4 regions of the Pseudomonas sp. MDT2-39-1 genome follow, and region 3 is predicted to be linked to each of the others. Evidence: predicted binding sites of a transcription regulator. Region 3 holds the regulator's gene; each other region holds the start of a gene.
What was found. Region 3 encodes sigma-54, which starts transcription at its own class of promoters, with help from an activator protein. Its sites were predicted from a motif close to ANTGGCATNNANNTTGCTNT; they were not measured.
Positions count from the first base shown of each region.

Region 1: glnA (glutamate--ammonia ligase) is a predicted target of sigma-54. The motif match lies at 1,823-1,842, and genes of this name have one in related genera.
Region 2: ACYZTM_RS24570 (circularly permuted type 2 ATP-grasp protein) is a predicted target of sigma-54. The motif match lies at 1,518-1,537, and genes of this name have one in related genera.
Region 4: ACYZTM_RS24840 (CmpA/NrtA family ABC transporter substrate-binding protein) is a predicted target of sigma-54. The motif match lies at 1,281-1,300, and genes of this name have one in related genera.

Region 1 covers NZ_CM142716.1:3,587,823-3,590,913, reverse strand. Annotated here, with positions in the region: gene typA (translational GTPase TypA) at 1-14, opposite strand, end outside; gene thiI (tRNA uracil 4-sulfurtransferase ThiI) at 154-1,608, opposite strand; gene glnA (glutamate--ammonia ligase) at 1,939-3,091, shown strand, end outside.
Region 2 covers NZ_CM142716.1:5,237,644-5,240,734, forward strand. Annotated here, with positions in the region: gene speE (polyamine aminopropyltransferase) at 1-137, shown strand, start outside; gene ACYZTM_RS24560 (hypothetical protein) at 380-613, shown strand; gene ACYZTM_RS24565 (ribonuclease E inhibitor RraB) at 827-1,168, shown strand; gene ACYZTM_RS24570 (circularly permuted type 2 ATP-grasp protein) at 1,569-2,978, shown strand; gene ACYZTM_RS24575 (alpha-E domain-containing protein) at 2,991-3,091, shown strand, end outside.
Region 3 covers NZ_CM142716.1:4,297,575-4,300,665, forward strand. Annotated here, with positions in the region: gene ptsN (PTS IIA-like nitrogen regulatory protein PtsN) at 1-427, opposite strand, end outside; gene hpf (ribosome hibernation-promoting factor, HPF/YfiA family) at 440-748, opposite strand; gene ACYZTM_RS20055 (RNA polymerase factor sigma-54) at 823-2,316, opposite strand; gene lptB (LPS export ABC transporter ATP-binding protein) at 2,501-3,091, opposite strand, start outside.
Region 4 covers NZ_CM142716.1:5,301,720-5,304,810, reverse strand. Annotated here, with positions in the region: gene ACYZTM_RS24845 (quinone-dependent dihydroorotate dehydrogenase) at 169-1,188, opposite strand; gene ACYZTM_RS24840 (CmpA/NrtA family ABC transporter substrate-binding protein) at 1,422-2,633, shown strand; gene ACYZTM_RS24835 (ANTAR domain-containing response regulator) at 2,649-3,091, shown strand, end outside.

The DNA.
Region 1 (3,091 bases), 710 kb from region 3:
AGATTTTCGATCACTTGTGTATCTCGATCAGAGGATTCGGTGTGCTGACAGGTCGTGGCAGCGATTAACAGTAGAGTCAGGCCTTGCCGTTACAGCTTGACGGCAGAGTCGGGGGGCCGGTGACGCAGGCCACAGGCAAACAGCCCCGGGCTCTTAGCTCGGTCGATAAACGCGCACATTGGCATGCCCCTCACTGAGCAAATGGTGGGCATGCAGGCGACTCATCACGCCTTTGTCGCAATACAGCAGGTACTGGCGAGTAGGGTCCAGTTCCTTGAAACGAGCGTTCAATGCATAAAACGGCATCGTTTGTATGTCGATGCCAGCCAAGTCCAGCGGGTCGTCTTCAGCGGCGTCCGGGTGACGGATGTCGATGACGATCTGACCGGCCAGCGCTTCGCTGACTTCTTCAATCTGCACATCCTGGCCCAATTCGTCGATCACGCGATCGATCGGCACCAGTTTGGCGTTCTCGAGCGCACGCTCAAGTACTGCCATGTCGAACTGTTGTTCTTCGTACTCCACGCGCGGACGCTTGGCGTGGGTCTTGGGGTTCACCGAGATGACCCCGCAGTATTCCGGCATGTGCTTGGCGAAGTCGGCAGTACCGATTTCGTTGGCCAAGTCGATGATGTCCTGCTTGTGACTGGCGATCAGCGGACGCAAGACCAGCTTGTCGGTCACGCAGTCGATCACGGACAGGTTCGGCAGTGTCTGGCTCGACACTTGGGAAATCGCCTCTCCGGTAACCAGCGCATCGATGTCCAGCCGATCGGCAATACGGGAAGCAGCGCGCAACATCATACGCTTCAAAACTACACCCATATGACTGTTATCGACTTTCCCGAGAATTTCTCCCAGTACTTCCTCGAACGGCACACTCACAAATAACACGCGTTGGGAGCTGCCGTACTTCTTCCAGATGAAGTGCGCGACTTCCATAACGCCCAGTTCATGGGCCCGTCCGCCCAGATTGAAGAAGCAAAAATGGCTCATCAGCCCGCGGCGCATGATCTGGTAAGCGGCGACGGTGGAATCGAAACCGCCAGACATCAGCACAAGTGTCTGTTCCAGGGCACCCAGCGGATAACCGCCGATGCTGTTGTGCTGGCTGTGGATCACAAACAACCGTTTGTCGCGAATTTCGATACGAACTTCGATTTCCGGCTCTTTCAGCGAAATTCCGGCGGCGCCGCACTGACGACGCAGTTGGCTGCCGACGTATTTCTCGACGTCCATCGAGCTGAATTCGTGCTTGCCGGCACGCTTGCAGCGCACCGAAAAGATCTTCCCGGCCAACGCATCACCGAAGTGCTGCTTGCACTTGGCGACGATGTCGTCGAAGTCGCCCAGCGGGTATTCGTCGACCTGCAGAAAATGCGCGATGCCCGGCATGCAGCTCAGGCGCTCGGTCATCTCCTTCAGGGCTTTGGGCTCGCTGACGCGCGTTTCCAGCTCGAGATTGTCCCACACACCGTTCACCACCACAGCCGGGTCCAGGTCGCGGAGCACGGTACGGATGTTTTTGGCCAACTGGCGGATGAAACGCATCCGTACCGGGCGGCTCTTGATGGTGATCTCGGGGAAGACTTTTACGATTAGTTTCATGAAAACAGCGCGCGCTGGGCCAGCCGAAAAAGGGGGGCGCGGATTATAGCGGAAATTGCTCAAGGTTTAACCAGTTAATGTGCAGAAGGTTTTGCGCGCACCAAAACGGGTCATTTATTGATTCTGACGCTACATTGTAGGGCGAGATTTTCAGCTTACAGGCGCTTTGTACCTTTATAAGCGTGTTATTGGGGCAAAAAACCCATGGTGGGGCACTGGCATGCAATTTGCTCCCTTGTGAGGCAGGTTGCCTTGGCAGAGTATTCGCGCCGGCATCACCCATATTCCAAGGGCATCCACTACTAAGCCCGAAGCCACCCGGAGGACACTATGTCGAAGTCGGTTCAACTCATCAAAGATCATGACGTCAAGTGGATTGATCTGCGCTTCACGGACACCAAAGGCACTCAGCACCACGTGACCATGCCGGCTCGCGACGCGCTGGATGAAGCTTTCTTCGAAGAAGGCAAAATGTTCGACGGTTCCTCCATCGCTGGCTGGAAAGGCATCGAAGCTTCCGACATGATCCTGCTGCCGGACGACAGCACTGCCGTTCTCGACCCGTTCACCGAAGACCCAACGCTGATCATCGTGTGCGACGTCATCGAGCCGTCGACCATGCAAGGTTACGATCGCGACCCACGTGCGATCGCCAAGCGTGCCGAGGAATACCTGAAGTCGACCGGTATCGGCGATACCGTATTCGTTGGCCCGGAGCCTGAGTTCTTCATCTTCGATCAGGTGAAGTTCAAGTCCGACATCTCCGGCTCGATGTTTAAGATTTTCTCCGAACAAGGTTCCTGGATGTCCGACCAGGACATCGAAGGCGGCAACCATGGCCACCGTCCAGGTATCAAAGGCGGTTACTTCCCGGTTCCACCGTTCGACCACGACCACGAAATCCGTACCTCCATGTGCAACGCCATGGAAGAAATGGGTCTGGTCATCGAAGTTCACCACCACGAAGTGGCAACTGCCGGCCAGAACGAAATCGGTGTGAAGTTCAACACCCTGGTCGCCAAGGCTGACGAAGTTCAAACCTTGAAGTACTGCGTGCACAACGTTGCTGTCGCTTACGGCCGCACCGCGACCTTCATGCCTAAGCCTCTGTACGGCGATAACGGCTCGGGTATGCACGTTCACTTGTCCATCGCCAAAGATGGCAAGAACACCTTCGCTGGCGAAGGCTATGCCGGCCTGTCCGACACCGCTCTGTACTTCATCGGCGGCATCATCAAGCACGGTAAGGCCCTGAACGGCTTCACCAACCCGTCGACCAACTCCTACAAGCGTCTGGTCCCAGGTTTCGAAGCGCCGGTCATGCTGGCCTACTCGGCTCGCAACCGTTCCGCTTCGATCCGTATTCCTTACGTGTCCAGCCCTCGCGCTCGCCGTATCGAAGCCCGCTTCCCGGATCCGGCAGCCAACCCGTACCTGGCCTTCGCTGCCCTGGTAATGGCTGGCCTGGACGGCATCCAGAACA
Region 2 (3,091 bases), 940 kb from region 3:
TGTCCCGTGAAACCTTGCAGCAACGCTTCGCCGGCAGCGGCATCATCACCCGCTACTACAACCCGGAAATCCACATCGGCGCCTTCGCCTTGCCGCAATACGTGCTGCAAGCGGTGAACAAGCCAAGCAACGACTAAACTAATGATGTACGCATAACCCCCTTGTAGGAGCGAAGCTTGCTCCGGGCGGCGTTCCGACGAAAGCGGTGTGTCAGGCTATACATATGTCGACAGATACACCGCTTTCGCGAGCAAGCTTCGCTCCTACAGGTTTCGGTGTTTTTTTCATGCTTGTGTGGCGTAATCCGTGGGAACGATCAGTCAGGCCAAAAGTCCAGATGGTTGTAAGCCCATTTGCGGGTTTGTTCGAGGAGGCACTGATGCAAAAGTGGAAAATCACTTTCGTGGATGATCACGGTGAACAAGTTGACGAGGTGTTCGAAAGCGATGAATGCCCGGACAACGAGCAGGCCGCAAAACTCATCAAGGCCCGGCTCCTTCCTGTCGCCGCCGAACTGGATCTGAATGATCTGGAAGGGCGAACCACTGATGCGACCGTCAAAAGTCTCAAGACCCAGAACAGCATACAAATCCTCGGCATCACGCCAATCTGAATATCTCCTGTCTCAATCCTATCCAGGCCTTGGCAGCGCCTCTGTCTTGGGGCTACTCTGCAATCGAGATCAGCGAACGGATCGCTAAGGTCTGGTCTTGTCAGCTACATGCTTGCTTCCCACCGGCAATGTTGTTGCCGCATCGCTCGCACCAATCGGTTGCGAGCGCCGGGAATACGGAAAGTCTATCCATCAATTTGAGGGGGACGTTTCATGAGCACAGCCTATCAAGAAGACATCAGCAGCAGCGTGCTGCGCCGCATGAAAGAAGGCGGTTTCGACTTTTCACGATTCCATCCCATCGAGTTCTACGCCATTTTCCCGGACGAGGAGCGGGCACGCAGGGCTGCGGGGCAATACAAAGGTGAATCGTTGAACGCGCAAATCAGTGTGCGCGATGACGGCGCATGGGCGCTTGAACTGAGCAAAGTCATGTACGCCACCTATGATGATATCGGCGATTTCGAGCAAGACTTCGAGGCGGTGGTCGAGCCTCTGGGCGGCATCATCGAAGGATGGGGCGTCAAGCAGGAGGTACGAGGGCTACTCGCATAAACATATGAACAGTGACAACACTCAGCAACGGCTGACCTTAGGGTTGGCCGTTTTCGTTTGTGGCGATCAGAAAAGCCCCCTCGGCAAAACCCTGAAACAAGAATCCGGCGCAAAAAAAAACCGCCTGAGCAGGCGGCTAAAGGGAAGTTCGGTCAGGTTTTGCAGCGGATGCGCGGATTATCCGCATCGACCCCCGGGCAGTGAAATCAACTCTGACTATGCTGGTGATAGGCGACAACGTCGCCTTGCAATGAAGCGGGGGCGATCAGCGTGGGGCGTTTGCTGCACAGGATTGGTGCGGTGCAAACGGCTTCATTATCCAACTGATTGATAACAAAGCGTTTCTGCCGATGGCACGGGCCTTGCGAAGCCTAGATGTCCGGGTGACAAGGAGTACGGCATGATCCGCACCTATTTTGATGAAATGTACGATGCCGGCGGCCAGGTCCGCCCGCATTATCGGGAGTTTGCCCGTTGGCTGGCCGAGACGCCTGACGAGCTATTGGCACAACGGCGACGCGAGGCCGATCTGTTATTTCATCGCGCCGGGATTACCTTCACGCTCTACGGTGATGAGCAGGGGACAGAGCGCCTGATTCCCTTCGACACCATCCCGCGCAGCATCCCCGCCAGTGAATGGCGGATCGTCGAGCGTGGCTGTATCCAGCGGGTCAAGGCGTTGAACATGTTCCTCGCCGACCTCTACCACGAGCAGCGCATCATCAAGGCCGGCATCATCCCGGCCGAGCAAGTGCTGGCCAACGAGCAATACCAATTGGCGATGCAAGGGCTCGATCTGCACCGCGATATCTACTCGCACATCTCCGGCGTCGATCTGGTGCGCGATGGCGACGGCACGTACTACGTGCTCGAAGACAACCTGCGTACACCCAGCGGCGTGAGCTACATGCTCGAAGACCGCAAGATGATGATGCGGTTGTTTCCCGAGTTGTTCTCGGCCCAGCGCATCGCACCGATTGATCACTATCCGAACCTGCTGCTCGACACCCTGAAAAGCTCCAGCCCGATCGATAACCCGAGCGTGGTGGTGCTGACGCCGGGTCGCTTCAACAGCGCGTTTTTCGAGCATGCCTTTCTGGCGCGGGAGATGGGCGTTGAGCTGGTGGAGGGCGCGGACCTGTTCGTGCGTGACGACAAGGTGTTCATGCGCACCACGGACGGGCCGAAAGCGGTCGACGTGATCTACCGTCGCCTCGACGATGCGTTTCTCGATCCGCTGGCGTTCAACCCGGACTCGATGCTTGGCGTTCCAGGGCTGCTGTCGTCTTATCGCTCCGGCAACGTGGTGCTGGCCAATGCCATCGGCACCGGGGTCGCGGACGACAAATCGGTGTATCCGTTTGTCACGGACATGATCCGTTTCTACCTGGACGAAGAACCGATCCTGAAGAATGTGCCGACGTTCCAGTGTCGCAATCCTTCTGAACTGTCCCATGTGCTGGCCAATCTTCCAGACCTGGTGGTCAAGGAAACCCAAGGTTCCGGAGGTTACGGAATGCTGGTGGGGCCTGCGGCGACGGCGGCGGAAATCGAGTCTTTCCGCGCGCGGATCAAGGCCAAGCCTCACGCGTACATCGCGCAACCGACGTTGTCCCTGTCGACCTGTCCGACCTTTGTCGAAAACGGCATCGCGCCACGCCATATCGACCTGCGTCCGTTTGTATTGTCTGGCCGCGAAACCCGGGTTGTGCCCGGCGGTTTGACCCGTGTCGCCCTGCGTGAAGGCTCCCTGGTGGTGAATTCCTCCCAGGGCGGCGGAACCAAGGACACCTGGGTGGTCGAGGATTGAAGGAAGCTTGCCATGTTAAGTAGAACTGCCTCGGATTTGTATTGGATGTCGCGTTACCTGGAGCGGGCGGAAAACCTCGCACGGATGCTCGACATCAGTTATTCGCTGTCGCT
Region 3 (3,091 bases):
AGGCTTCATTGCTCGGGGCGCTGCGCAGTTTTTCGCGCACTTCCTTGCGATCGAGCATGCTGGCGATCTGGCGCAGTAGCTCCAGGTGCGCATCGGTGGCGGCTTGCGGGACCAGCAGAACGAACAGCAGGTCAACCGGGGCGCCGTCGATGGCGTCGAAATCGATGGGGGCGTCCAGGTGCATCAAGGCACTGATGGGCGAGTTACAACCCTTGAGACGACAGTGGGGGATGGCGATGCCGTTTCCAAAACCGGTCGAGCCAAGTTTTTCACGGGCGATCAGAGCCTCGAAGACATCTTGCATCTCCAGATCCGGTACTTCTTTATGGATAAGGTTGGCAATTTGCTCGAGGGCTTTCTTTTTACTGCCGCCCGGCACGTTCACAAGAGAACGGCCGGGGGTCAGGATACTTTCAAGTCGGATCATGGGTGGGGAGTGTTAACGACCGGTTGCGCCCTGAAGGACACGCTGGGTCTTTTCCTTATGCTTTTTGAGTTGGCGATCCAGCTTGTCGGTCAACAGATCGATAGCCGCATACATGTCTGAGTGTTCGGCATTGGCGACCGCTTCTCCGCCGGGGAAATGCAACGTGGCTTCGATTTTCTGCAGCAGCTTTTCGACGGTCATCGTGACTTGCACGTTGGTGATCTTGTCGAAGTGCCTCTCTAATCGGTCGAGTTTTTCGCCGATGTAGGCGCGCAGGGGTTCGGTCACTTCCAGTTGGTGTCCACTGATGTTGACTTGCATACAGCTTCTCCTTCGTTGCCAGTGCATAAAGCGGCAGGCAGAAATGCCTGCCACTGGAACGCTGTGGCGTGGCTCTACATCAACCGCTTGCGTTCGCTCGAAGGCGCGATCCCGAGGGATTCGCGGTACTTGGCGACGGTGCGGCGAGCCACCTGAATGCCTTGTGCCTCCAGTAAACCAGCGATCTTGCTGTCACTCAACGGCTTTTTCTGATTTTCCGCGGCAACCAGTTTTTTGATGATCGCGCGGATCGCTGTGGACGAGCATTCACCGCCTTCGGAAGTGCTGACGTGGCTGGAGAAAAAGTATTTCAGTTCATATATGCCCCGAGGGGTATGCATGAATTTCTGCGTGGTCACCCGCGAAATCGTCGACTCATGCATCCCCACCGCTTCGGCGATGTCATGCAGCACCAGCGGTTTCATCGCTTCGTCGCCGTACTCCAGGAAGCCGCGCTGGTGCTCGACAATCTGGGTGGCCACTTTCATCAGTGTTTCGTTGCGGCTTTGCAGGCTCTTGATAAACCAGCGAGCCTCTTGCAACTGATTGCGCATGAAGGTGTTGTCGGCGCTGGTGTCGGCGCGGCGTACAAAACCGGCGTACTGGGCGTTGACCCGCAGCCGTGGCACCGATTCCTGGTTCAGTTCGACCAGCCAGCGCTCGTTATCCTTGCGCACGATCACGTCAGGGACAACGTACTCGGCTTCGCTGGACTCGATCTGCGAGCCCGGACGAGGGTTGAGGCTCTGCACCAGCTCGATCACCTGGCGCAGTTCATCTTCCTTGAGCTTCATGCGGCGCATCAGCTGGCTGTAGTCGCGGCTGCCGAGCAGGTCGATGTAGTCGGTGACCAGACGTTTGGCTTCGGCCAGCCAAGGTGTCTTGGCAGGCAGTTGGCGCAGTTGCAGCAGCAGGCATTCGCCCAGGTTGCGGGCGCCTATGCCGGCCGGTTCGAATTGCTGGATGCGGTGCAGGACGGCTTCGATTTCGTCCAGTTCGATGTCCAGTTCCGGATCGAAGGCCTCGAGAATTTCCTCGAGGGTTTCGTCCAGGTAGCCCTGATTGTTGATGCAGTCGATCAGGGTCACGGCGATCAGGCGATCGGTGTCGGACATCGGTGCCAGGTTCAGTTGCCATAGCAAATGACTTTGCAGGCTTTCGCCGGCCGATGTGCGGGTGGTGAAGTCCCACTCGTCGTCATCGTTGCTCGGCAGGCTGCTGGCACTGGTCTGGTAGACGTCTTCCCACGCGGTATCGACGGGCAGTTCGTTGGGAATGCGCTCGTTCCAGTCACCTTCCTCGAGGTTATCCACCGTCGGGGCGGTTTCCTGGTAGGAGGGTTCCGAAACATCGGCGTTGGGTAGTTGTTCGGCTTTGTCGGCCAAGGGGTCGGCGTTATCGAAGTCGTCGCCTTCTTCCTGGCGTTCGAGCATCGGATTGGACTCCAGGGCCTCCTGGATTTCCTGTTGCAGGTCCAGGGTCGACAATTGGAGCAGGCGGATGGCCTGTTGCAGCTGCGGTGTCATCGTCAGCTGCTGGCCCATTCTCAAGACTAGCGATGGTTTCATGGCAGGGGCTTAACACCTTATTCGCCGGCGCACATGCGCCATCCACTACAGGGCGCCGGAGCGCCAAACATAAGCAAATTATATGCCCGAAACTGCAGCGTTTGCCTAGAGCGCTGTAACAATAAAAAAGTATTGATTTTTTATCGAGACGAGCGCCCGGACAATCAGCCAGACACCTCAGTGCTTAAAGGCGGAACTCATGGCCCAGGTACACTTCCTTGACCAGTTCGTTGGCCAGGATGGTGGCGGAGTCACCTTCGGCGATCAGCTGGCCATCGTTGACGATGTAGGCGGTTTCGCAGATGTCCAGGGTTTCACGGACGTTGTGGTCGGTGATCAGCACGCCAATGCCTTTGGCCTTGAGGTGGTAGATGATCTGTTTGATGTCGCCCACCGAAATCGGGTCCACGCCGGCGAAAGGTTCGTCGAGCAGGATGAATTTCGGGTTGGTGGCCAATGCCCGTGCAATTTCCACGCGGCGGCGTTCGCCACCGGACAGGCTCATGCCGAGGTTGTCGCGGATGTGGCTGATGTGGAATTCCTGCAGCAGGCTTTCCAGCTCCTTGCGACGATCGGCCTTGTCGAGTTCCTTGCGAGTCTCGAGGATGGCCATGATGTTGTCGGCCACCGACAGTTTGCGGAAGATCGACGCTTCTTGCGGAAGATAGCCGATGCCGGCCTTTGCTCGACCGTGCATCGGCTGGTGGCTGACGTCCAGGTCGTCGATCAATACGCGACCCTGATCGGCCTGCACCAGGCCGACGATCATGTAGAA
Region 4 (3,091 bases), 1.0 Mb from region 3:
TCGGCCCAGGGGCACCTTCGAGGTGCCCTTTTTTATGCCTGAAAAAACTCACCTCGAGCTGCAAACACATTCCCTGTGGGAGCGGGCTTGCTCGCGAAAGCGTTGTTTCAGTCAGCATCATCTTTGAAGGTTAAATCGCTTTCGCGAGCAAGCCCGCTCCCACAGGGGTTAGCGCAATGCTGCGATGGCGTCTACGGATTCACGAATCAATGCAGGGCCTTTATAGATGAAGCCGGAATAGAGCTGCACCAGGCTCGCCCCCGCAGCGATTTTCTCGGCCGCGTGTTTGCCTTCGGTGATGCCGCCCACGGCGATGATCGGCAAGCGGCCGGCCAACTCTGCCGCCAGCACTTTCACGGTGTGGGTGCTCTTGTCGCGAACCGGTGCGCCGGACAGACCGCCCGCCTCGTCACCGTGCTCCATGCCTTCGACGCCCACGCGGCTCAGGGTGGTGTTGGTGGCGATCACCGCGTCCATCCCGGTTTCGATCAACGCCTGCGCGACCTGCGCGGTTTCTTCATCGGTCATGTCCGGCGCGATCTTGATCGCCAGCGGTACGTGTTTGCCGTGGCGCAACGCCAGTTCGGCGCGACGGGTCGCCAGATCGGCGAGCAATTGCTTGAGCGAATCGCCGAATTGCAGGCTGCGCAGACCCGGGGTGTTCGGCGAGCTGACGTTGACCGTCACGTAGCTGGCGTGGGCGTAGACCTTGTCCAGGCAGATCAGGTAATCGTCGACCGCCCGCTCAACCGGTGTATCGAAGTTCTTGCCGATATTGATACCCAGCACGCCCTTGTACTTGGCCGCCGCCACGCGGGCCAGCAGGTGATCGACCCCGAGGTTGTTGAAACCCATGCGGTTGATGATCGCCTCGGCATCCGGCAGACGGAAAATTCGTGGCTTCGGGTTGCCCGGCTGTGGACGCGGGGTGATGGTGCCGATTTCGACAAAACCAAAACCCAGCTGGGCAAAACCGTCGATGGCCGCGCCGTTCTTGTCCAGACCGGCCGCCAAACCCACCGGGTTCGGAAATTCCAGCCCCATGACGTTCACCGGCATTTTCGCCGGCGCCTTGCACAGCAAGCCGTTGAGGCCCAAACGTCCGCCCGCGCCGATCAGGTCCAGGGACAGATCGTGGGAGGTTTCCGGGGAAAGTTTGAACAACAGCTGACGGGCCAGGGTGTACATGGGTGATTTTGACTCGAATGGCGGCGAAATGAGGCGGCGATTATAGCCGGGCATCGCGGTCGCAAGCGAGTTGCGCAACAAAATCGGCTGGCGATGGCATATGCCTTGCACCAGCATAGGCATCAGCACTCATGCCAACGGCGGGATGAGTCGAAAGACAAAGGCGTCGTCACTCGGCCTTGCCCTGGCAAGCAGCCCGGAAAACGGCGCTTTTTTTTGGAAGGTGTTTAGCCATGAATGAAACCACAGCGGGCCCGTTGGCCTGGGTCAATGGCAGCGATGCCCCGGAAAAGACCGAAATCAATCTTGGCTTCATGGCCCTGAGTGACTGTGCCTCGGTAGTGGTCGCGGCCACGCAGGGTTTCGCGCAGCCTTACGGCCTGACCCTGAACCTCAAGCGCCAGTCATCCTGGGCCAACCTGCGGGACAAACTGGTCAGCGGCGAACTCGACGCCGCCCACAGCCTGTACGGTCTGATTTACGCCGTGCACCTGGGCATCGGCGGCGTCGCGTCCACCGACATGGCGGTGCTCATGGGTCTGAACCAGAACGGCCAGAGCATCAACCTTTCTCACGGCTTGCAAGCGTTGGGGGTGACCAGTCCTGAAGCACTGGACCGGCACGTGCACCAAAGTCGCCCAAAACTGACCTTCGCCCAGACATTTCCCACCGGCACTCATGCCATGTGGCTGTATTACTGGCTCGCGAGCCAGGGCATTCATCCGTTGCAGGACGTCGACAGTGTGGTGGTGCCGCCGCCACAGATGGTCGAGCACCTGCAAGCCGGGCGCATCAATGGCTTCTGCGTCGGCGAGCCGTGGTCCGCCAGCGCGGTGAAGCAGAATCTGGGCTTCACGATGGCGACGAGCCAGACCATCTGGCCCGATCACCCGGAAAAAGTCCTCGGTTGCACCCGCGCCTTTGTCGAGCAATACCCCAACACCGCCCGGGCGCTGGTGATGGCGATCCTCGAAGCCAGTCGCTTCATCGAGGACAGCAGCGAAAACCGTCGCAGCACCGCGAAGCTGTTGAGCGCGCCCGAATACCTCGATGCGCCGCTCGATTGCATCGAACCGCGCTTGCTCGGCGACTACGCCGACGGCCTCGGCAATCGCTGGCAAGACCAGCACGCGCTACGTTTCCATGCGGGCGGCGAGGTCAACCTGCCGTACTTGTCCGACGGCATATGGTTCATGACCCAGTTCCGCCGTTGGGGCTTGTTGCGCGACGACCCGGATTACCTCGGCGTGGCCCGTCAGGTCCAGCAACTAGACATGTACCGTGAGGCCGCCAGCGCAGTCGGTGTTGCCGCCGGGAGCCAGGAGATGCGCAGCAGCCAGTTGATCGACGGCATAATCTGGGACGGCTCGGACCCGACCGGTTATGCCCGCAGTTTCAAGCTGCACGCCATGAGCGAAAGCTCCCCCATTCTCGCCAGCCGCTGACAGGAGACTGCGAATATGTTGCGTATCCTGCTGATCAACGACACCGCGAAGAAAGTCGGTCGCCTGAAAGCGGCCCTGACCGAAGCCGGGTTTGAAGTGATCGACGAATCCGGTCTGACCATCGACCTGCCCGCGCGCGTCGAAACGGTGCGTCCGGACGTGATCCTGATCGATACCGAGTCACCGAGCCGCGATGTGATGGAGCAAGTGGTGCTGGTGTCCCGCGACCAGCCGCGGCCGATTGTGATGTTTACCGACGAACATGACCCCGATGTGATGCGCCAGGCAATCAAGTCCGGGGTCAGCGCCTACATCGTCGAAGGCATTCACGCACAACGCTTGCAGCCGATTCTCGACGTGGCCATGGCACGCTTTGAAAGCGATCAGGCCCTGCGCGCCCAGCTGAACGCCCGCGACCAGCAACTGGCCGAGCGCAAGCGCATCGAGCTGGCCAAGGG